DNA from 3 places in the Arthrobacter citreus genome. Region 2 is predicted to be linked to each of the others. Evidence: predicted binding sites of a transcription regulator. Region 2 holds the regulator's gene; each other region holds the start of a gene.

Region 1 (7,373 bases), 320 kb from region 2:
GAATACCGGGGATACGGAAACGCACGTGTTTTTCGTGGAATTGAAGGAACCCGGGCCCCCGGTTGAAGCCGGCGAGGTACTGGGCCCTGCATAGGGAGCCCACGTCCTGCGGTGGCCCTCTTCGGATCACCAAACTTGCCCATGGCCTCCCCCAGAGCTGCAGCAAAACTCTCGCTGACCTGCCCCGGGGCAAGTCCCAGCGGCTCGAGGGCCCCTACGTCACGGAAGGCTGGGACATCGGGACTGCGTGAGCACCGACCGGGGGCGGTGCGATGGGGAGGAGCGCGCGCCCTGCCGCTGCGACGTCGTACGAGGTTTGCCACAGCCTGCGCAGAGCGCAGAACTTGAACCAGTGCTGTGGCAGGACTGCCGGGTTAGCGCGCATGGGGCGAACCTCGGTCTGTCCCACGGCAACTCCAAGCAGCAGCGGATCCTCGCCGTAAGCCCAGGGCTCCCAGATGCCCTTTCCGGCATCCACCAGCGATTCCTTAGCCTTCATTCCGGCCACGAGCTGCATGACGACTTTGTCATCCAGCGGTTTGACCTGTCCGTCGCGGTCAGTGTTCTTGGTTTTGTAGTCGATCAGGCACAGCCTGCCGTTGATTCGCGCCACCAGGTCCAGGGTTCCCGCGTAGCCCAGCTCGTCATTCCATACGGTGATTTCCGGTGCCAGGGGCTCGACCTGGTACAGGTCCCACCACTCGTCAAAGCGGTCTGCAAACTGGTGCTCGCCGTGTTCCTGGAGTGCTGCACGTGCTGATTCGAACTCATGCGGAAGGTTCAGCGCACGAAGGGAGACCTGCTCACAGTAGAAATGAACGCGCGTTCCGCGTTCGGCGGCCTTGTCCCGGTACCGCTCGGATGCACGCGAGGCTTCCTTGGCGACAGTCCGCAGCGCTCCCGGATTACCCAGGCTTGCTGCCAGTTTTGGATCCTTAATGACGGCATTCGCTGCCATGTGGCCATGCCAACCATCGAGCGATGTGGCGCCCTGCGCGATGACAGTGGTGATGGAGGGTACCGACGGCGGTTCCGATAGGGAACGCGAGTACATCCGCCCAAATTCCGTTGAATGTGCCAGAGCTGGTTCAGTCATAACATCAGTTTGTCATCCGCCACCGACGTTTAGGCAAAACGGGTGCCCGGACGGTTTGGGGGTCCAGCTGGGTGAGCTTCGCGGTGCACAGCAGCAGGCTTTCCGGCGTGCATCAGCCGGCTGGAGCAGATGCACTCCCGGGCCCGCCCAGCAGAGGGTTCCCCACGGGTACGTCCTGCGGCAACAAAAAAGAGGCCCCCGGAGGGACCTCTTGATGAAACGTGAACTTCCATAAAACTGGTGGGCGATACTGGGTTCGAACCAGTGACCTCTTCGGTGTGAACGAAGCGCGCTACCACTGCGCCAATCGCCCCCTTGCCGCTGAATTGTTTTCACAACCGCAACGTCTAAAGATGCTAGCCCAGTTTGGAGCTGACTCCAAACCGGTGTCATGGGTCCGGATTTTCAACCATTCCACGCGATCCCCCGACCCGGCCGGCTCCCCTCCGCGCCACTAAGGAGAGTGCCGCGCAAGTGGCCGTGGGCTGCTGCGGGGGCGTCCGCCGCCGTCGTACCGTTCCGTTGCCTGAGCCAGGCGCCACCTTACCCAGGCGCCGCCGCAGCCACCGTGCGCCGTCGCAGCCCCCCCCCTGGGCCGCCGCAGCCACCGTGCGCCGTCGTCGCCACCACCCCCAGGCGCCGCCGCCCCACCGCACCAGGTCACCGTCCTCGCCATTGAGTTCGCGTATCTTCTGCACGACTGCACCACCAACACGAATTGTTCGGAAATGGCCTTCGTGCAGCTTGCCGTCGGTACACCATCGTGTCTGCACCACTCCCGCGCCAGTGTGACGATTACGCTCGCGACGCATTGCACCCGCCCTCACCTGCGACGATGCAGTGGTGCATCCAAAGCCCTCAACGATGCCCAAATTTGTCCCGATTGGACGAACCACGAAACGTCCAGTAGAGTTTTTCTTCGTTGGAAAGCGGGAGTTCACCGCGAAAAGCGAAAGCGATTCGGGGATGAAAACACTAACTTTCTCAGCATGCGGACGTAGCTCAGCTGGCTAGAGCACCACCTTGCCAAGGTGGATGTCGCGGGTTCGAATCCCGTCGTCCGCTCGCAAGTCACTGTAAAACCGGTTGATTCTGACTGGTCGGCCTATGCTTATGCAGTGGTCACGGTGGGGTGGCCGAGAGGCGAGGCAGCGGCCTGCAAAGCCGTATACGCGGGTTCGAATCCCGTCCCCACCTCCACGGCTGACTTGCAAGCCCTTTGGGCGCGATTGGCGCAGCGGTAGCGCGCTTCCCTGACACGGAAGAGGTCACTGGTTCGATCCCAGTATCGCGCACTACAGTTAGACGCTTTTGGCGCGCAACTGTGTTTTTTGCGGACGTAGCTCAGCTGGCTAGAGCACCACCTTGCCAAGGTGGATGTCGCGGGTTCGAATCCCGTCGTCCGCTCTCTTGACTGCATCAGAGGTCCCTTTGGGAGACTTGGTGTATCAAGCGCGATTGGCGCAGCGGTAGCGCGCTTCCCTGACACGGAAGAGGTCACTGGTTCGATCCCAGTATCGCGCACGGACAGTTTCGACTGTCTTGTTTTGCGGACGTAGCTCAGCTGGCTAGAGCACCACCTTGCCAAGGTGGATGTCGCGGGTTCGAATCCCGTCGTCCGCTCACAGAGTTGTTTCGGGAGGCTTCCGGAGCGACAAGCAGAAGGAGCAGGCCAATTGGTCTGTTCCTTTTGTGTTTAAGTGGTCTTCTTGTGCCTAAGCGGTCTTGTGCCTAAGCGGTCGTCCGTATCAGTGGTCCCCGCGGCCGACGGCGGCCAGGGGTTCGTGGAGGCAGTGACGACGGCGGTTGGTAGCGTTTGGCCCCGGGTGATGACGGCGGGGTTCCACCACCCTGCGGCGACGACAGCGGGGTTCCACCAGTCTGCGGCGACGACAGCGGGGTTCCAGCGGCGGATTCCCAACGCGCCACTCGAGGCCCCGACGGCGTGACTCTCCCATGCAGTCTCCGCGGAGCTCTCCTCCACAGCAGACGAAACCAAACGCTGCCATCGATACTTGTCAACAAAATCGAACATGTGTTCGATCAGGCAGGCCATTCCTGAAATGCTGTGTATATGGAAGATGATCAGGACGGCCAGACGGTTTCGCCTCATTTTCAGGATTCGAAAGTTGCCACAGCTCCCCTGGACACCACCCATGGTTGGGCGTCCACTGTGGATCCAGCTCTCACCGGATCGGCCACCGCTTGTCAGGACGTAGATAAGGTGCGGAAAATCACTGCTGCCGCCCGGGAAATCTCCGTCGATCTGCATACCTCACTCCCCTTGCTCGCTCCGCCGGAACTTGTGGCGTTCGCCTCAGTTACAGAAGAGCTCTCCCGACTCGTGGATCACATGCAACTGACTGCCGCGGCGGTGTTGGAACGTGCGCGTATTTGTGCAGAAGTATCCGGATCCTGGGCCACTTCGGCGGGAAAGGTACAACAGGAATACAAGAACACGGCCGAGTACATGCGGCATCGGCTCCGAATTAGCCGGCGCGAAGCGTGGAAGCGGATTCGGCTTGGATCAGCGCTGACGCCCGTTCTGAGTTTGACGGGCCAAGCAATCCAGCCGGAGCTTGCAGTCCTGTCCGAACGCTTTTCCCGCGGAGAAGTGTCCGGAGACGGAGCTCAGATTGTCAGTCTTGCCATGAAAAGCGTTCAGGGCTGCGGCACTTCGGAGGATCGGGCCGCCATGGAGGCGGCTCTGACTGATGTTGCCGCCGGCCAGGATCTCGACGCACTCAACGTCGTGGCCAGCGCGTGGGTAAATCATCTTGACCCAGACGGAACTGAACCGTCCGAGCAACAGAAAGCTGAGCTACAGGGGCTGTTTATCCGCCGGAAGTACCGGGGACTGCACCGCTTGGATATCTTCGCCACAGATGATCAATTCGAAACGCTCATCACCGCTCTGGCTCCGGAGGCTAATCCCCGCACCAGTGCCGGTCAGGCCCCGAGCGGTTCCTGCGAGGATTTGGAAGGCAATGACCACGCTGCTCCCAGTGATCCCCGGACATATCCCCAAAAGTGTCTGGATGGGTTGGTTGCTTCCTGCAGGCTCGCTTTATCAGCCGGCCAGTTGCCGGTAAACGGTGGATCCAAGCCACAGGTCCTGGCCGTGATTCCGTATGAGCAGCTCAGGGAGCGAGTGGGAAGAAAAACTGAAAGCGGGATGCTGGCCTTTGCCGGCCCGGTGCCTCCCCACCTGATCCGGCGCATCGCATGCGAGGCGGATATCATTCCTGTTGTCCTGAACGGCGAAGGCCGTGTTCTGGACGTAGGGAAGGCATCCCGCTACTTTCCGCCACATCTCCGAAAGGCGCTCATCGCCAGGGATGGCGGGTGCGCGTTTCCTGGCTGCACCTCCCCCGCACCTTGGTGCGAGGCCCACCACATCGACTACCACTCCCGCGGAGGGCCCACCAGCACGGATAACGGAGTCCTGCTGTGCGGTTTCCACCACCACCTGATCCATCGGGAGAAATGGTGCATCAAGGTCATGCGCGGCGCCCCATGGTTCGTTCCGCCAACCTATGTAGACCCTTTTCAGGCCCCGCTGCGGAATACATACTTCCATCCGCTGCGTCCACACCGGCAAATGGTGTGAGCCTCCGCTCCCACAGCCTGGTCTGAACTTCGTTCCCACACGCCTCAGGGCCATTCCCACCGGCACGCCTGCACGTGCTCCCTTTCGGCACGCGTGGACGTCGTTCCCACCGGCAGATGGCGGCGACCAGCACCGCGCCTGCTCCCGTTTTCGTAGCTTGCAGTCCTTGGCCCATCTGCTCAGTGGGCTTACCATTGAAGTGAACGGGAAACGTATGGTTTCCCCTGTGAAAGGAGGTGGTCCGTGTCTGTATTTGACGGGCTCAAGGGCAAGGCCGGAGAGCTGAAGGACAAGGCTACCGAACTTGTGGGCGGAAACGCCGACAAGATCAAGGGCGGCATCGATCACGCAGGAAAGTTCGTCGATCAGAGGACCGGCGGCAAGTACTCCGACAAGATCGATGGCTTCCAGAGCAAGGCCTCCGAAGCGGTAGACAAGGTCGACCGCAAGCAGGGCCCGGACTCCGGAACCGAATCCGGACCGACTCCTCCGGCCGCATAAGCTCCAGAGCACGACAGGGGTCCCGGTCCCGCCGTAAGGCGGCACCGGGACCTTCGTCATTTAATTCCTGAATCCGGGGAGTAGCTTCCGGAGCCGGACGAGGTCTCCCATCGAAGCACCAATACCGCCGCGAGGCGGAATCCCACAGCGTCGCCGATGACTGTATCGAGAATCCAGCGGGTCTCGGCTGTTAGCCATGCCGTCTCGTCATTCGACCCGCGAGTGGTCATCTTCGATGTGATCCGCCCCCGACTGACACTTCGACCTCAGCACCGTCGTCCAGACATAAACCGATCCTCCGCCGGGTAGTCAACATACCGGTTGAAGAACGCCGAACGGTCAGCCGCATAGCGAGGATCATCTGCGGTCTTGGAAAGCCATTCCAGTTCACTCTGGACAGTGGCCGCATAGGCACCAACAGGAACATAACCCAGCTCGAGAGAGGCACGGGTGTCCAGAATGATGGGAGCTTCGCTCATCCACGGATGCGCCCCGAGCTCCACACAGTCAGCCTCAACTCCCCCACCCAGCAGCACTTCTTCCCACTGGTGTCCGAAATAGTCCGCTATAACACGCGAGATCTCGAGAGCACTGGGAGCATCAGGGTCCGCACTGTTGAGGATGCGGCTGCCGGGATTTGCCGCAATACACTCCACGAGCGCGGCTGCATTTACCGCCGCGGTCGTATGGTCAACGCTGGAGCCCGAGTCAGCCAGAAACACGGCTTTTCGGGCATCAAGAACACGGCGGACAAAGACCCACTCGCGGGCAGGAGAAGCGCCCTCCCCGTGCACCTTTGATGCACGGACAATACTGACGGGATAACCGCTGTCCAGAAGCACATGCTCGGCAGCTACTTTGTTGCTTCCATATCCCTCTGGAGAATCAAAATAAACATTCCCTGGAGCGACAGTGGGCTGGTCTTCGGAAATCGGACCGGAAAAGACAGGACGATCGGGAGAATTCACGTGCCGCCCCAGCGAATCGACATATACCGCTTTGCTGGAGAGCATGACGGCAGACTCGACATCAGCCAAAACAGGAAGCAGCTGACGGGCATCAGCGGCGGTGAAACACAGACAATCCACCAGCAAGTCCGCTCCCGCACCCACCACCTGACGCAAAGCGGCGGCATCGCTGCGGTCGGCGGCAAAGAACCCCGCACCGGACGAGATGAGATCCGCGGGAACGTTGGACAGCAACCGGCCGGTAATATCCACATCCCAGCCGGATTCCAGGAGCCGGCGTGCAACGGCACGGCCGATCAGACCGCTGCCTCCCAAGATAATTGCTCTGCGCACAAGACCCCCATCCTCACCGCCAATTGCCGGACAAGCCGCCGAATACTGGACAAGCCGCCGGTTGCCCGGACCCGGAACCCCGTTGCCGGGACAAGCCCCAGCAACCGGTTGACCCACCGCTGATCGATATTCCAGCAGTTGCCAAATGCGACGAGCACCAATTGCCGGGATACCAGGCTCCAACACCAAGAGCCGGCCTGCCGGAACCGAATCTAACCGAGACTAGGCAGATTCTCCGGTCTGTCCCTCACGGGCCAAAGCGGTAAGGCGGGAGACAGCACGGAAGTACTTCTTCATGTAGCCGCCGTTCATCATTTCCTCGGTGAACAGCTGATCAAAAGGAACACCGCTGGCAAGAATCGGAACGTCCTTGTCGTACAGCCGGTCGGCAAGAACCACAAAGCGCAGCGCAACCGACTGCTCGGTGATGGTGCCCACGTTGTGCCAGGCGACGGCGTCGACACCCTCAAGCAGCTGACGGTACCGGCTCGGATGAACGGTGGAGAGATGATTGATAAGGGCGGAGAAATCATCTTCGGCAACCACTTTGCCGCTGAACTCAGCAGCAACACGGCTGGCCAGGTCGTCCTCGGACACAGGATCGGGAGACTGCGGCAGACCGCGGTGCCGGTAGTCCTCACCATCGATGCGCACGACGTCGAACTGGTCGGCAAGAACCTGAATTTCCCGCTGGAAGTCGACGGCGGCAAAACGGCCCTCGCCGAGGGAACCGGGGAGGGTGTTGGATGTCGCAGCAAGCTTGACACCGGCGTCGGCCAGTTCCCGCATCAGGCGGGACATCAGAACCGTGTCCCCCGGATCATCAAGCTCAAACTCGTCAATGCAGACAAGTTTGTAGGCACTC
Region 2 (7,373 bases):
GCCTGCGAGGCAGCCCCGGCTTCGTAGACCGCCTCCACCACATCCAGTCCCAGGGCCGTGCCGGTGGGGTTGTTGGGTGTGCAGAGGAAAATGATGTTCGGTGCCTGCTGCCGGACCTGTTCCGCTGCGGATTCGGCCGTGAGGGTGAAGTCGTCGCTGCGCACCCCGGTCACATAGCGGGTGCCGGTGCCGCTGGCCAGCAGCGGGTACATGGAATAGGTGGGCGGGAAGCTCATCGCCGTCCGGCCCGGGCCGCCGAAGGCCTGGAGGATTTGCTGGAGAACTTCGTTGGATCCGTTCCCTGCCCAGATATTGTCAGTTCCCAGTCCGTGGCCGAGGTAGGCGGCGAGGCGCTCACGCAGTTCGGTGAATTCGCGGTCCGGGTAGCGGTTCAAGCCGGTCACTGCGCGGTCAACCGATGCGACGATGGCCTTCCGCACCTTCTCGGGCAGGCCATGGGTGTTCTCGTTGACGTTGAGCAGGATGGGCACGTCAAGCTGCGGGGCGCCGTAAGGCGTCAGGCCGCGGAGATCATCGCGCAGGGGAAGTCGGTTCAGTCTTTCCAGCTGTTCAGTCACCAGTACAGCTTAAGACTCGATGGCGGGGCGGGAAGAATCCCCCGTGCCGCAGTGGCGCGTTGTTACGTCCCGAGTTGTGTTTCCTGGTGGCGCCGGGCCATGGGCACCGGGTGTGCTTGGAGGCTGTGCTTCAGGACTGGACCGGAATAAAAAGCTGCACACCGGCCGGAACGCGTTCGTCGTCGAGATTGTTCAGCTCGATAATGTCCGCCACGACGTCCCGGGGATCGCGCTCCGGAGCGAATTCCTCGGCGAGGCCCCAGAGGGATTCACCGGGGCTGACGCTGACCTGGAGGGTCCGGGTGACATCCGGTCCGCCGCTTGATGCCATGGCGGGAGCTGTGAAGAATCCCAGGACGGTGAGGGCGGCAGCCGCGGTGAGCATCAGCGGAACGCCGATGAACACCAGCCGGCCCCGCCGCGTCAGGCGAAGCCGGGCGCCCGGCGCTTGGCCGCCCGCGGTTGCTGCGGCGCCGCTGAACGGCGCAGGGGCTGCAGCTTCGGCAGCGGGCGTGAGGGGAGAAACTGGGCGGGACAAAGTTTGGGCTGGCATGGAGATACCTTTCCGGTTCGATGGCAGCATCGGTTTATCCGAAGCTTTATTCGAAGGAGCAAAAGCGGTGCGGTGGTGAAGTTTCGAAACTGTGTTCGAACGTTGTGATGTCATTTCTAGCACCTATCTACTAACAAAGTCGAGACTCGCTCGAACAAATGTTTGAAAAGCCTGCTCCGCTCGCCTAGCGTTGAGTCCAGAGGGAGAGGTTTCCCGGTTCACATCGGGCCTTTTGAGGAGCACGGGCTTCTCAGTGGCTCACAGGGACCACTGAATCAGCTGCCTCTGACATTTCCGCCGGCACGGCTTGCGCAGCGTTACGGCCCCAGACATCCGCCCGAACAGCTCCGGCACCGCCGGACCAGCTGACCCGAAGGGAACCCCACGTGGCCCGCAGGACTGCTTCCGAAGACAGCACCAATCAGCCAGCTGCATCCGGCACCCGTGCGCGCAAAGGCCTCACTCCGCGGCAGAAGACCGTCCTGGAGATGATCCAGCGGTCCGTGAGCACCAACGGGTACCCGCCCACCATGCGGGAAATCGGGGACACCGTGGGATTGGCAAGTTTGTCCAGCGTGACGCATCAGCTGATGCAGCTGGAAAAGCTTGGCTACATCCGCCGGGATCCCAAACGGCCCCGGGCCATGGAAATCCTGATCCCCCTGATGCTGCGCGACGGACAGGGCGCCGAGCCGGCCACGGCCCCCGGCCCGGAAGCCCCGCTGCAGGCGTCAGCGCCGGCCCCGGCCGCCAACCTGTCCGGCAGCGGAGACAATGGCCACCGCCCGGACTCCACCGCCGGCCTGGCCACCGTCACCGAGCTGTCCACCTCGGTGGATACCGCCATGGTGCCCCTGGTGGGCCGGATCGCCGCCGGCGGGCCGATACTCGCCGAGCAGGTGGTTGAAGACATCATGCCGCTGCCGCGCCAGTTGGTGGGGCACGGCGATCTGTTCATGCTCCGGGTCTCGGGCGACTCCATGGTGGATGCCGCCATCTGTGACGGTGACTGGGTTGTGGTCCGCAGGCAGCCCACGGCCGAGAACGGCGACATCGTGGCTGCCCTGCTGGATGACGAAGCGACAGTCAAGACCTTCCGCCAGCGCAACGGCCACACGTGGCTGCTGCCGCAGAACACCCGCTACGAGCCCATCGTGGGCGACCACGCCGTCATCATGGGCAAGGTTGTCTCGGTGATGCGTTCCCTCTAGCCCCACACACCTTAGGCAACACGCAAAAAGGCGCCCGGATTGTTTCCGGGCGCCTTTTTGGTGTCTTTCCGTCCTACTTCCGGGCTCCGGAAGCTTTCTCCTCCGCTTCGGACTGCTCGGCCAGGCGGCCCAGGACCGAAAGGACCACTGAACGGTCCGTCGTGGACCAGAACGGCGGCAGTGCGGCCCGCAGGAAGCCGCCGTAGCGTGCGGTGGCCATCCGGGAGTCCAGGATCGCCACCACGCCACGGTCGCCGGCTGCGCGGATCAAGCGCCCAGCCCCCTGGGCCAGCCGGACGGCGGCGTGGGTCGCGGCGACCGACATGAACCCGTTGCCCCCGGCTTTGGCCACCGCGCGGGTCCTGGCGGTCATCAGCGGATCATCGGGCCGCGGAAACGGGATCCGGTCGATCAGGACCAGCCGGCAGGCGGCGCCGGGAACGTCAACACCCTGCCACAGGGACATGGTGCCGAACAGGCAGGTGTCCGGTTCCTCGGAAAACTGCTTCACGAGCGATGACATCGAAGACTCGCCCTGGCACAGGATCGGAAAATCCACCCGGGTCCGCATGGCATCGGCCGCGTCTTCTGCTGCCCGGCGCGAGGAGAACAGCCCGAGCGCTCCCCCGTTGGAGGCGTTCAGGAGCGCCTCGATTTCGTCCAGCTGCGCCGGGGAGGTGCCACGTTCCGGTTTGGGCAGGTCCTTCGCCACGTACAGCACACCCTGCCGCGGATAGTCGAAGGGGCTGCCGACGTCGGTTCCCGTCCAGGACGGCGCGCCGGGGCCCAGCAGGCCCAGCGCGCCGGCAACCGGCCCGAATTCGGAACCGATGGCAAGGGTCGCCGACGTCAGCACCACGGTGTGACCGTCAAACAGACCCTCGCGCAGCCTGCCGGCCACGGACAGCGGTGCGACGCTGAGGGTGGCGGGTGCGGTCTCGTCCGGCGGCGAATAACCGCCCGACGGCGAGAAGGAGCTGGGCCGTGAAGCCCAGATCACCTCGCCGGCCGACGGGGCGGAGACCAGCCGCTCGCAGATTTCCAGCACGGCCATGAGCCGTGAGCGTGCGGTTTGGCGCCCGCCGTCGGCGGACTCTCCGGGCTCGGGCTTGGAATCGGACAGGGCCACCCGGCAGGCCTCGCGGACGCGGCCCACCGCCTGTTCCTGTTCTTCGTTCAGTCCGCTGGCCAGCAGCCCGGACGGTATGCCTTCCAGGGACTTGTCGAAGGCCCTCCCGGCCTGTGCCAGTTCCTCGACGCTGGCCGAGGTGTGCTTTCGTGCCGCAGTAACGGCGGCGGAAATCACCGTTCCGGAGAGCTGGCCGGTGACGGCGCCGGTGACGCGGTCCTGCAGCTCGTGGGCCTCGTCAATGACCACCACGTCATAGTCCGGCAGCACGGCCAGGCCCTCGAACGCGGCGATGGCCAGCATCGCGTGGTTGGTGATAACGACGTCGGCTACGGCAGCCTGGGCACGTGCCCGTTCGCTGAAGCACTCAGCGGCCACCGGACATTTCTGCGCCCCCAGGCACTCCATGGAGGTCACGGAGACCTGGCGCCATGCTTTGTCGCTGACTCCCGGCACGAGGTCATCGCGGTCGCCGGTGTCGGTCTCCTCAGCCCAGTCGCGCAGGCGCACCACTTCCCGCCCCATGGCTGAGGTGGGGGCCGGTGCGGGGTGGCCCACGGCCCGGTCCTCGCCCAGTGTGAACAGGGCACCGGCGGGATCCTCCTCTTCAGGAAATCCCCCGCCGGTCTTGTGCAGGCACACGTAGTTGCTGCGGCCCTTGAGCAGCGCAACATCAACCTCGCGCGGCAGCTTGGGCTTAAGCGTCTTGAGCAGTCGCGGCAGATCCCGGCCCACGATTTGGGACTGCAGGGCCAGTGTGGCGGTGGAGACCAGAGTTGGCTTGGTGCTGTCCAGTGCGTGATGGATTAACGGCACCAGGTATGCCAGTGACTTTCCGGTGCCGGTGCCCGCCTGCACCAGCAGGTGCTGGCCCTCGTCGATGGCCTGCGTGACCTGGCGGGCCATTTCATGCTGGCCCGGGCGGTTTTGGCCGCCCATGCCAGCTACGGCGGTGTCCAGCAGATCCAGGACTTCGCCGGTGGTGTCTTTACTCATGGGTGACGAAGGGCTCCAGTTCAGCTGCCAGGCCCTCACGGACCATCACGTGCAGCCGGGTTCCTGCCTCGGCGTGTTCCACGGAAAGGATTTCCGTGTCCGAGCTGTGCAGCCGGGAGACAATGTCACCGCGGTCGTACGGCACCAGCAGGTGCAGGTCAACGCCGGGCCGGGGAATGCCTTCGGAGATGGCCTGCAGCAGCTCGTCGATGCCCTGGCCGGTCCGGGCGGACACCACAACGTGGCGCCGCTCCTTCTGGCGCAGCCGTTCCAGGACAAACGGATCAGCAGCGTCTGCCTTGTTCAGGACGATGATCTCCGGGATTTCGCGGGCGTCCACATCCGTCAGGACGGTACGGACGGCAGCGATCTGGCCCTCGGGATCCGGATGCGAGGCGTCCACCACGTGCAGGATCAAATCCGCGTCGGCGACTTCCTCCAGCGTTGACCGGAAGGCCTCCACCAGCTGGGTGGGAAGCGACCGGACAAAACCGACGGTGTCCGCCAGCGTGTAGCCGATGCCGTCTTCGGTCTGGGCTTTGCGGATGGTGGGGTCCAGGGTGGCGAACAGTGCGTTCTCCACCAGGACGCCGGCGTCCGTCAACCGGTTCAGCAGCGAGGACTTGCCGGCATTGGTGTAGCCGGCAATGGCCACCGAGGGCACTTCATTGCGGTGCCGGTTGGCGCGCTTCGTTTCCCGGGCGGGCTTCATTCCCGCGATTTCACGGCGCAGCTTTGCCATCCGGGTGCGGATTTTCCGGCGGTCCAGTTCGATCTTGGTTTCACCGGGGCCGCGCGAGCCCATGCCGGCGCTGGCGCTGCCGACCTGGCCGCCGGCCTGGCGGGACATGGATTCACCCCAGCCGCGCAGGCGCGGAAGCAGGTATTCGAGCTGTGCCAGCTCCACCTGGGCCTTGCCCTCGCGGGACTTGGCGTGCTGGGCAAAGATGTCCAGGATCAGGGCGGTCCGGTCGATGACCTTGACCTTGACGATGTCTTCGAGGCCGCGGCGCTGCGACGGCGCCAGTTCGCTGTCCACAATCACCGTGTCGGCGCCGGTGGCCATCACGATGTCTTTGAGTTCCTGGGCCTTGCCCGAACCCAGGAAGGTTCCCGGGTCCGGCTTCAGGCGCCGCTGGATGATGCCGTCGAGCACCTCCGAGCCCGCCGTTTCGGCCAGGGCAGCGAGTTCCTGCAGGGAGTTCTCGGCGTCGGCCGCCGTTCCTTCGCTCCACAGGCCCGCCAGCACCACGCGCTCCAGGCGCAGCTGCCGGTATTCAACCTCGGTCACGTCTTCGAGTTCGGTCGAGAGACCGGCTACGCGCCGCAGTGCGTGCCGGTCGGCCAGGTCTTCCTGGTCGCCGTCGTGCGATGAGTGCCCGACGTCGTCCGACAGGGCCTGCGCCCTGCCCCGCGGGGCGTTGCCGCTGGGCGCTTTGGCCTCCGCGGCGCTCTCCTTGGCGAGGATCCTGTCAATGACCCCCTGGATGTCCTCCGGGCTCAGCTCCGTGTTGGGCTGGGCGGAACCGGACGTGCCAGGACGGGAATTGTTGATCGTCATATTCTCCTTATAAGCCGTGTTCTCCATGGTAAGTCAGTGCACGGACATTTGGGGGCGCGATCTTCCCGCCGTTCCATCCGGTTTCTGCCGCCTGCCACAGACCCACTATTCTGGTTTGTTATGGGTTCAGACCATTACTTCAGTTCACAGCCCTCGGGCCCCGAGGTCCGCCGGCCGCTTCGAGTCACTCTCGACGGCCAGGAGCGCGCCCTCGTCACCTCCGGCGGGATTTTCAGTCCCGACGCCATCGACAAGGGAACCGTGGTCCTGCTGGACGAGGTTCCCGCTCCGTCCCCCGCCGGCAACCTGCTCGACGTCGGCTGCGGCTGGGGTCCGGTCGCCCTGACCATGGCGCTCAAGTCCCCGGACGCCCGGGTGTATGCCGTGGATGTCAACGAGCGGAGCCTGGGCCTCACCCGTGACAATGCCGCCGCCCTGGGCCTGGATAACGTCATCACGTCCCGGCCCGAAGAGGTGGATCCCGAGCTGCGCTTTGACACCATCTGGTCCAACCCGCCCATCCGCATCGGCAAGGACGAACTGCATGCCCTGCTGCTGCTGTGGCTGCCGCGGCTGGCTCCCGAAGGAACCGCGTGGCTGGTGGTACAGAAAAACCTGGGGGCCGACTCGCTGCAGAAGTGGATGGCCGAGCAGCTGGGCGGCGGCTTCTCCGTGTCCCGCCACAGCACTTCAAAGTCCTTCCGGATCCTCAAGGTGGAGCGCAAACCCGGCGACAGCTAGCCCGCTGGAACTTTCAGCAACTTCTTTCCATGCTTGATCCAACCGCCTTCCCGGGCTGATTATTCCGCGCCGGGAAGGCGGTCTTTTTGATCCGGCCCGGACCTCCGGCCGTGTGCGGTGCTGAAGCCTAGAGCAGCGTGCCGCGCGCCACGAGGGCTGCCGGCCCGCTGAGTTCCACGTGTTCGCGGCCGTCCTCGGCGGTGAGGAAACGGACGCCGAGGACACCTCCGGGCACCGTGACCGCCCATTCGTTCGGTGCATCGCGGCCGGCCCAGAACCGGGTTGCGACGGCGGCGGCGCAGGCGCCTGTGCCGCAGGAAAGGGTCTCCCCCACCCCCCGTTCGTGCACGCGCATTGTCAGCAGGCCCACTCCGTCCACGACCAGCGGATCGGCGGGCACCACGAACTCCACGTTGGTGCCGTTTTCCGGTTCGGGCTGCACGGAGGGCGCGGTGAAGAGATTCGTGGCCGCAAGTTCGGACAGTTCCGCCAGGGCAACCACCGTGTGCGGGTTGCCCATGCTGACGGACAGGCCGGGGCGTGGAACCTCCAGCCCGTCGGCGTTGACCACGGCGTCCATGGCCTTCGCTGCGGCGTGGTCGGG
Region 3 (7,373 bases), 1.0 Mb from region 2:
CAGCCGGCGACGGCGGCAGCCACCGTCCCGCGGTCCGGCACCGGTTCCATGGGAAGCCCGAGCGCCGCGAGCGCGGCCTGCCGGTGGTGAGGTGCGTTGGTGTGCAGCCGGATCCATCCGTCGGCACAGGGATAGTCTCCGGCCAGGGAATCCCAGGGCGGCGGCAGCTCCCAGCCCTGCGGGGTGAAGGACCCGGCGAACCATGCCAGCGCAAGGTCCGGATCAACCACAGCGGCTGTCTGTCCCCCCAGCCGCGTGGACAAATCTGCTGCAGCGGTTCCGGCCTGTTCGACAGCCCACGCCGCAAAGGAGCGGACGGGGAAAGCGGACTCCAGGGGCATGGCCCATCCCTTCCTGCGTGGCAGAGGTGCTGCCTGTAGGGTACGGTACTCACACGCCAAGGGGGCCTCCGTCACAGGCGGGGCAGCGGGAGGACAGGCATGGACCATGGATGAGGAACAGCAGGCGGCACCGGAACAGTGGCGTGCCGTTGCTGCGGCGCTCGCTGACGAGCGCAGGCTGCGGCTGTATGCGCGGGTGATTGTGGCGGCCGAACGCGGGACACCACTGGACGGGCAGGACTTGGAGGCCAAGGAACGCAAGTCATTGGCTGCCCTGCAGAAAGCCGGGCTCGTATCCTCCGGAGCCTGTGATGTGCAGCCGGTGGGAGGGATTTTTGCCCGGCTGCTGGCCAGTGGCAAGGAACCGCCGGAGACTTCGGTGCGGAGATTCCTCGTGGACGGAAAGATTTCCACCTATCCGCGGCGGCAGGCGGACCGGCTGGAGCTGCTTCATTACATCGCCGGGCACGTCTTCGAAACGGTCCAGGCACCTTCCGGAGAAATGCCGGTACTGAACGAACGCGGCATTACCGAACGGCTCGCGGAGTATTCGAACGATCCGGCCGCCGTTCGCCGCTACCTGGTGGACGAGGGCATCGTCATGCGCAATCCGGAAGGGTCGCGCTACTGGCTGGCCAGCCCGCGCCCTGCGGACGGCTGGGAGTTCGCCGGCTGACAAGCAACAGCTGCTGAAGTTACTCCGATGTTCCCGCTTCGAGGATGGACACGATGGAGAAGAGGGTAAAGCAGACAGCACCGAGTCCAACCAGTACATGCGCGGGGACAAAGAACGCCGCGGTGGTGCCGGCCGCTTCAAAGAGGAACGCGGCGAAGAACAGGCAGGTGAGCGCTGTTCCGATGGGCATGAGTGGGATGCGGTTGGCCAGGCCAAACGCTCGGTTTCGCTGAAGGTGTTGCGTACTTGGCGGACGATGCTCGCGACCAGGGCGATCAGCGCCGTGCAGATCGCCGACAATCCGATCAGAACGTGGCCGGCAACAAATCCGGGAGTGTCCCCGCGGACCAGCAGACCGGCAGCAAGGGAGAAACCGACGACGGCGGCCACCGCGGGAACTGCAATCAGCACCATCCCGGCGGTGCGGGAATGAGCACCATCCGGCGGGCCGCTCAGAGGATCGAGCAACTGTGCCGACTGGATCAGCGTGAATTTCGTGGACGCGGTTGCGACGGTGCTGACGCATGCGGTGATCAGGCCGATGCCGATCACCACGAAGCCCGCCGTGAGGTTCTCCGCGGTGTTGTCCCCGTTGGCCAGGACAACGCCCCAGACGACGGCGGCGGCAGCAACGTACCCGGACAGTGGAAGGACGATGCTCCACACACGCCCGTAACGGTCGATGAGTTGCCTGATAATGATATGTCCGGTTCATGGGGTACCCCGAAAATCAAACGCGGAGCCGGTGCGGATTCGACACCATGGCCTGCCCTCTTTGGGGCCAGTTTGCGCCTGCCTCACCTGTGGGACAACGGCGCAGGCAGGAAGCAGCTCCCGGCCGCCCGTCTTGGCCATCGGCGGCCGCACAGTTTCGCCCAAGCCTTGACGCAACGGTTCCGCGGTCGTGCCATTGAAAGGGAGTCGTGCCACTGAAAGTGTCTGTGTAAACCTTCCCCAAAACCCCAGAAAGCGTGTCTGCATGGCAGAGCGGTTCGCGGCCCGTGGAACACAAGCAACCCACCCGATTGCCGGGATGACCGGCGCCATGGGCACCCCGGTCAATGCGGTATCACTGGTGGCGCATCCGGGCGCGGCACTCCGGCCCACGGGTGCGACAGCGGCTGGCACAGCGGCGGGTGCGACGGCGGCGGGTGCCCGGGACCTGCCGTCCGGCCGTCAGCCGGCACCACCGCACTCCAGCCGGCGCGTCGCCGTCATTTTCACCGGCCTCATGCTGTCGGTGCTGCTGGCAGCCCTTGACCAAACCATTGTTGCCACCGCGCTGCCCACGATCGTGGGGGACCTCAACGGACTGGAACACCTGTCCTGGGTGGTCACCGCCTACATCCTGGCGGCGACCATCGGACTGCCCATTTATGGGAAGCTCGGTGACCTGTTTGGCCGCAAAAGCATCTTCATCTTTGCGATCGTGGTTTTCCTCCTGGGTTCCGTCCTGTCCGGACTCGCACAGAACATGGGCCAGCTGATCGGGTTCCGGGCCCTTCAGGGTGTTGGCGGCGGCGGGCTGATGATCGGGGCGCAGGCCATCCTGGGAGACCTGGTTTCGCCGCGTGACCGCGGCAAGTACATGGGACTGATCGGAGCGGCCTTTGGTCTTGCATCAGTGTGTGGACCGCTGCTGGGCGGCTGGATCACCGATGCCTGGTCCTGGCGGTGGGTGTTCTACATTAACCTGCCCATTGGAGCGGTGGCGCTCGCCGTCGTCGTCTCCTCGCTGCACCTGCCCAAGCCGCAGGGCCCACGCCCACGGCTGGATTACGCGGGCGCCGCGCTGCTGGCCCTTGCGAGCGCCGCCCTGATCATGCTGACCACCTGGGCTGGCACCACCTACACCTGGTCAAGTCCGCAGATCCTGGCCCTGGCTGCCGGGACCCTGGCCGCGGGTGCGGCCTTTGTCCGGGTGGAGATGAAGGCTGCCGAGCCGATCATGCCGCTGGGATTGTTCCGCAACCGAAACTTCCTGCTGCCGGTACTGGTGGGCATTTCCGTTGGCATCGCCATGTTCTCCACCATTTCCTACCTGCCCACGTTCCTGCAGATGGTCAACCGGGCCACCGCCACCGAATCGGGACTGATGATGCTGCCCATGATGGGCGGGCTGCTGCTGACGTCGATCGGCACCGGGCAACTGATCTCCCACACGGGAAAGTACAAGATCTATCCGATCCTTGGCTGCGCCGTGATCATTGCCGGGCTGGTGCTGCTGTCCCGGATTTCGGATACGACGCCGTACGTTTTTACGGCCGCGGGCATGCTGGTGATGGGCCTGGGGATCGGCATGCTGATGCAGAATCTTGTGCTGATTGTGCAGAACAGCGTGCCGGCCAGGGACATGGGGGCGGCAATTTCGGCGACGAACTATTACCGCCAGATCGGTGCGTCGTTCGGCATCGCGCTGTTCGGTTCGATTTTTATCCACCGGCTGGGCAACGAGATTGCCGCGGCTCCGGCAGGGACGGGAGGTTCCGGGGCTGTGTTGGGCGGCGATATCAATTCCCTAAGTCCAGCCATGCTGCGCGGGCTGCCCGCTCCGGTTCAGGATTTTGTGGCCTCAGCCTTCGGCCATGCGCTGCCGCCGATCTTCCTGCTGAGCGTGCCGGTGGTGGCCGTGGCCCTGGTGCTGTGCCTGTTTATCAGGGAGACACCGCTGTCCACCTCAGTGCGGACGGCGGCCACGGAGGAGGCCTAAATGGAGGGTGGGAAGGAGACAGGGAAAGGCGGACGGAAACAGGTGTGCCGATTGTCAGCGGCTGGCCGTACACTGGTCTCTGTTCGAACATACGTTCTAATGAGTTGCCGTCCGGGTCATCAGTCAAAAACGGGGCCGGCGTAAGCGCGGGTGCACGCCAGCCGGCGGGAGGGAAGCTGAATGGGTGTCTTCAGTGAAGCAATAGAGGTGGTGTGCTCGCCCGCGGGCCAGCCCCTCCGGCTCGTCTGGAGCGGCCATACCTACAAGGTCGCGGCAGACCCGGTGCGCTGGTACGAGCGGCGGAACTGGTGGGACGAAGAGGCGCGGGCCGAACGCGGACACGGACCCGGGCTGGTGGACTCGGAAATCTGGCGTGTCCAGGCCCGGCAGGCCCCGCGCTCGCCGCTGCGCACCCTGGATATCTCCCACGACATCGGCAGCGGCCGCTGGCGCCTGATCCGGATTCACGACGCCCTGCGGGAAAGTGCCTAGAGCGAACCCATGAGCTTTATCCATCTGCACACCGCCACCGCCTTCAGCGCCCATTACGGGGTGTCCTGGCCGCAGGACCTTGCGGCAGCAGCCGCAGCCAGCGGCGCGGACGCGCTGGCCTGCACCGACCGGGACGGACTGTACGGAACCGTCAAACACCTGCGCGCCTGCATGGATGCCGGCATTGACCCCATTGTCGGGGTGGATCTGGCGGTGCTCGGCGAGCCGGATGCGGACGGAAGTCCGGCGGTGACCGGACGGGTGGTGGTCCTGGCGCACGGCCACCGCGGCGGAGCCGGGTACCGGGCCCTGTGCCGGCTGATCTCCGATGCCCATGCCGGCACATCCCCTTCGGCGGCCCGCAAGGGAAGCAAACCGGTGGGAGTGACGCTGCAGCAGCTGGCGGCCCGGGCGGCGGGGGACGACCAGAGGGATGACCAGGGGGATGGCCAGGGGAATGACCCGGGGGAGGGTCGGGGGAAGGCTGCGGGGGACAGCGGTGCCACTGATCCGGTCCTGACCGTGCTGGTGGGCCCCTTTTCCGACGTCGGAATTGCCATGCGCAGCCGAAGCTACGCCGTTGCCCGCACGCTTTTCTCCCGCTGGCGGGCAGTGCTGCCCCGCGGAGCGCTCGCCGTGGAGGTGGTGACCCACCTCAGCGCCCCCGGGGCCAACCTCAGCCTGGCCCATGCCGTGCGCATGTTCCGGCTGGCCGATGAAATGCAGCTTCCCGCCATCCTCACCAACGCGGTCCGCTATGTGGACGCCGACGGCGCCGCCACCGCCGATGTCCTGGACGCCGCCCGCGCGCTGACGTCCATGGCACGGCTCGGCGACCTGCAGCCCAACGGGCAGGGCTGGCTGAAAACCCCGGCTCAAATGCACGCACTGGCCCGGGAAATCAGCGCCGGGGCAGGGTACGGGAGTTCAGGGGCGGCACGGATGCTCCGCGACACCGGGGCGCTCGCCGATGCCTGCCGGATGGATCCGCAGGCGGACATGGGCTGGAAGCAGCCGGTGGTCCCGGAGGCCTCGGTCATTGGCATCACCTCCGAACCCATGGCCGAACTGGTGCGCCGCTGCGAAGCGGGCATTGAACGAAGGTTCCCGTCCCGGGAGGGCGGGAGCTCCACGGAGCAGGCGCGCCTGCGCAACCGGCTGGCCCATGAGCTGGGCATCATCGAACGGCTGGGCTTTGCCTCCTACTTCCTTACCGTCGCCGAGGTCTCCTCGATGATCACCGGCATGGGGGTGCGTGCCGCCGCGCGGGGATCGGGGGCGTCTTCCCTGGTGAATTATTTGCTGGGAGTCAGCCACGTGAATCCCCTGGCGCACGACCTGATTTTTGAGCGGTTCCTCTCCTCCGACCGTTCCACCCTGCCGGACATCGACATCGACGTCGAAAGCGCGCAGCGGCACAACGTCTACCACCGCATCTTTGAACGCTTTGGCTCTGAACGCGTCACCCTGATGAGCATGCAGAACGGCTACCGGGCGCGCGGGGCGGTGCGCGACGCCGGCATGGCCCTGGGTCTGGCCGAAGAGGACATCGGAGCCGTGGCGAAACAGCTGTGGCGCTTCTCGGCCCGGAACTTCCGTGAGGCGCTCGCCGAAAAGCCCGAACTGCGGGAGGTCGCCGAACGGGTCGAAGGCAACCGGCAGCTGGACCTCCTGGTGGATCTGACCGAACGCCTGGACCGGCTGCCCCGGCACATTTCCATGCATCCGTGCGGAGTGATCCTGGGCGATGCATCCCTGCTGGACCGCACTCCGGTGCAGCCCTCCGGCCTGGGCCTGCCCATGTCCCAGTTCGACAAACACGATATGGACCCGATGGGAATGCTCAAGCTCGATGTGCTGGGCGTGCGGATGCAAAGCGCCATGGCCTATGCCCTCCAGGAGATCCGGCGGCTGCATCCGAGCAAGGCTGAGACCGTAGCCGCCGGCGCCCATCCGGCCGGACCCACCGGGCACGGTCCGGACTATGTGCACGAGGACGGCTCCATCAACCTCGACGCCGTGCCGCTGGATGATGCGCCAACCTATGACCTGATCTGCAGCACCTACACGCTGGGCTGCTTCCAGATCGAGTCACCCGGCCAGCGCGAACTGATCGGCAAGCTCGTCCCGCGTGAGTTTAATGACCTGATCATCGACATCTCGCTGTTCCGTCCCGGACCGATGAAATCCGACATGGTCCGCCCGTTCCTTGAGCACCGGCACGGCTTCTCGCCGGAGGTGTATCCGCACGAGGCACTGCGCCCGGTCCTGGCGGAAACCCATGGGGTGACGGTGTTCCACGAACAGGTGCTGCGCACCTTTGACGTGTTCACCGGCTGCGGCCTGGCGAAGGCCGATGAGCTGCGCCGGCTGCTGGGCAATGAGAACGCCGAAGGGGCCGTGGAGGAGTACTTCCGGACCGAAGCGGGAAAGCGTGGATATTCGGCGGAGGTCATCGGGAAGGTGTGGGGCACGCTGAAGGCTTTTGGCAGTTTTGGGTTCTGCAAGGCCCACGGTGCCGCTTTTGCCGTTCCCACCTACCAATCGGCCTGGTTGAAGGCGCATCATCCCGAGGCGTTCCTGGCCGGCATTTTCGAACATGATCCGGGAATGTATCCGCGCCGGCTGCTGGTGGCCGAGGCTCGGCGGATGGGCATCCCCATCCTTCCGCTGGACATCAACCGCAGCGGCGAGCAATACCGGGTGGAGCGCGTGCCGGCGGTTCCGGCGTCACCCGGGCATCCGGCGCGGCCGGAAAAACTGGGCATCCGGCTAAGCCTGGCCGGGATTTACGGATTGTCGGCCACGGAACTGAAGCGCATAACCGCCGGCCAGCCCTATGACTCGCTGGCTGACCTGCGGGCCCGGGCACGGGTGGGCCGCAGAACCCTGATGCGGCTGGCCTCCCTGGGAGCCTTTGATTCCCTGGCCAAAAACTCCGGCTCGGGGGCGTCCCGCGCGGATCTGCTGCACCACCTGGAGACGGCGCTGCCCCGGCCTTCGGGACGGAAGTACGATCCCATTCCGGGCCAGCTGGCGCTGCCGCTGGGGGACACGGAGCTGGAAAACCTGCGCGCGGACCTGCCCGAACCCACGCTGCGCGAGAGGGTGCGCACCGAGCTGGACCTTTTGTCAGTGGACGTCAGCGCCCACC

What was found. The regulator LexA, encoded in region 2, represses DNA repair genes until DNA is damaged. The targets are predictions, from matches to a motif close to TCGAACANNTGTTCGA.
Region 1: a site for LexA is predicted at 3,124-3,139, ahead of AAE021_RS07990 (HNH endonuclease signature motif containing protein). Genes of this name have one in related genera too.
Region 3: a site for LexA is predicted at 3,811-3,826, ahead of AAE021_RS04655 (DUF6504 family protein). Genes of this name have one in related genera too.

Annotation. Positions count from the first base shown of each region.
Region 1 is NZ_CP151657.1:1,713,886-1,721,258, forward strand. It holds gene AAE021_RS07945 (cytoplasmic protein) at 1-94, shown strand, start outside; gene AAE021_RS07950 (cytochrome) at 215-1,096, opposite strand; tRNA gene AAE021_RS07955 (tRNA-Val) at 1,335-1,409, opposite strand; tRNA gene AAE021_RS07960 (tRNA-Gly) at 2,088-2,161, shown strand; tRNA gene AAE021_RS07965 (tRNA-Cys) at 2,223-2,296, shown strand; tRNA gene AAE021_RS07970 (tRNA-Val) at 2,320-2,391, shown strand; tRNA gene AAE021_RS07975 (tRNA-Gly) at 2,430-2,503, shown strand; tRNA gene AAE021_RS07980 (tRNA-Val) at 2,549-2,620, shown strand; tRNA gene AAE021_RS07985 (tRNA-Gly) at 2,646-2,719, shown strand; gene AAE021_RS07990 (HNH endonuclease signature motif containing protein) at 3,171-4,706, shown strand; gene AAE021_RS07995 (antitoxin) at 4,950-5,207, shown strand; gene AAE021_RS08000 (NAD-dependent epimerase/dehydratase family protein) at 5,474-6,508, opposite strand; gene zapE (cell division protein ZapE) at 6,731-7,373, opposite strand, start outside.
Region 2 is NZ_CP151657.1:2,035,325-2,042,697, forward strand. It holds gene AAE021_RS09445 (histidinol-phosphate transaminase) at 1-578, opposite strand, end outside; gene AAE021_RS09450 (LysM peptidoglycan-binding domain-containing protein) at 709-1,131, opposite strand; gene lexA (transcriptional repressor LexA) at 1,518-2,342, shown strand; gene AAE021_RS09460 (ATP-dependent DNA helicase) at 2,416-4,467, opposite strand; gene hflX (GTPase HflX) at 4,460-6,028, opposite strand; gene AAE021_RS09470 (class I SAM-dependent methyltransferase) at 6,149-6,769, shown strand; gene dapF (diaminopimelate epimerase) at 6,897-7,373, opposite strand, start outside.
Region 3 is NZ_CP151657.1:993,051-1,000,423, forward strand. It holds gene AAE021_RS04635 (CoA transferase) at 1-341, opposite strand, end outside; gene AAE021_RS04640 (DUF2087 domain-containing protein) at 448-1,017, shown strand; gene AAE021_RS04645 (DUF2776 family protein) at 1,037-1,207, opposite strand; partial or broken gene AAE021_RS18075 (DUF2776 family protein) at 1,279-1,683, opposite strand; gene AAE021_RS04650 (MDR family MFS transporter) at 1,997-3,727, shown strand; gene AAE021_RS04655 (DUF6504 family protein) at 3,908-4,219, shown strand; gene AAE021_RS04660 (DNA polymerase III subunit alpha) at 4,229-7,373, shown strand, end outside.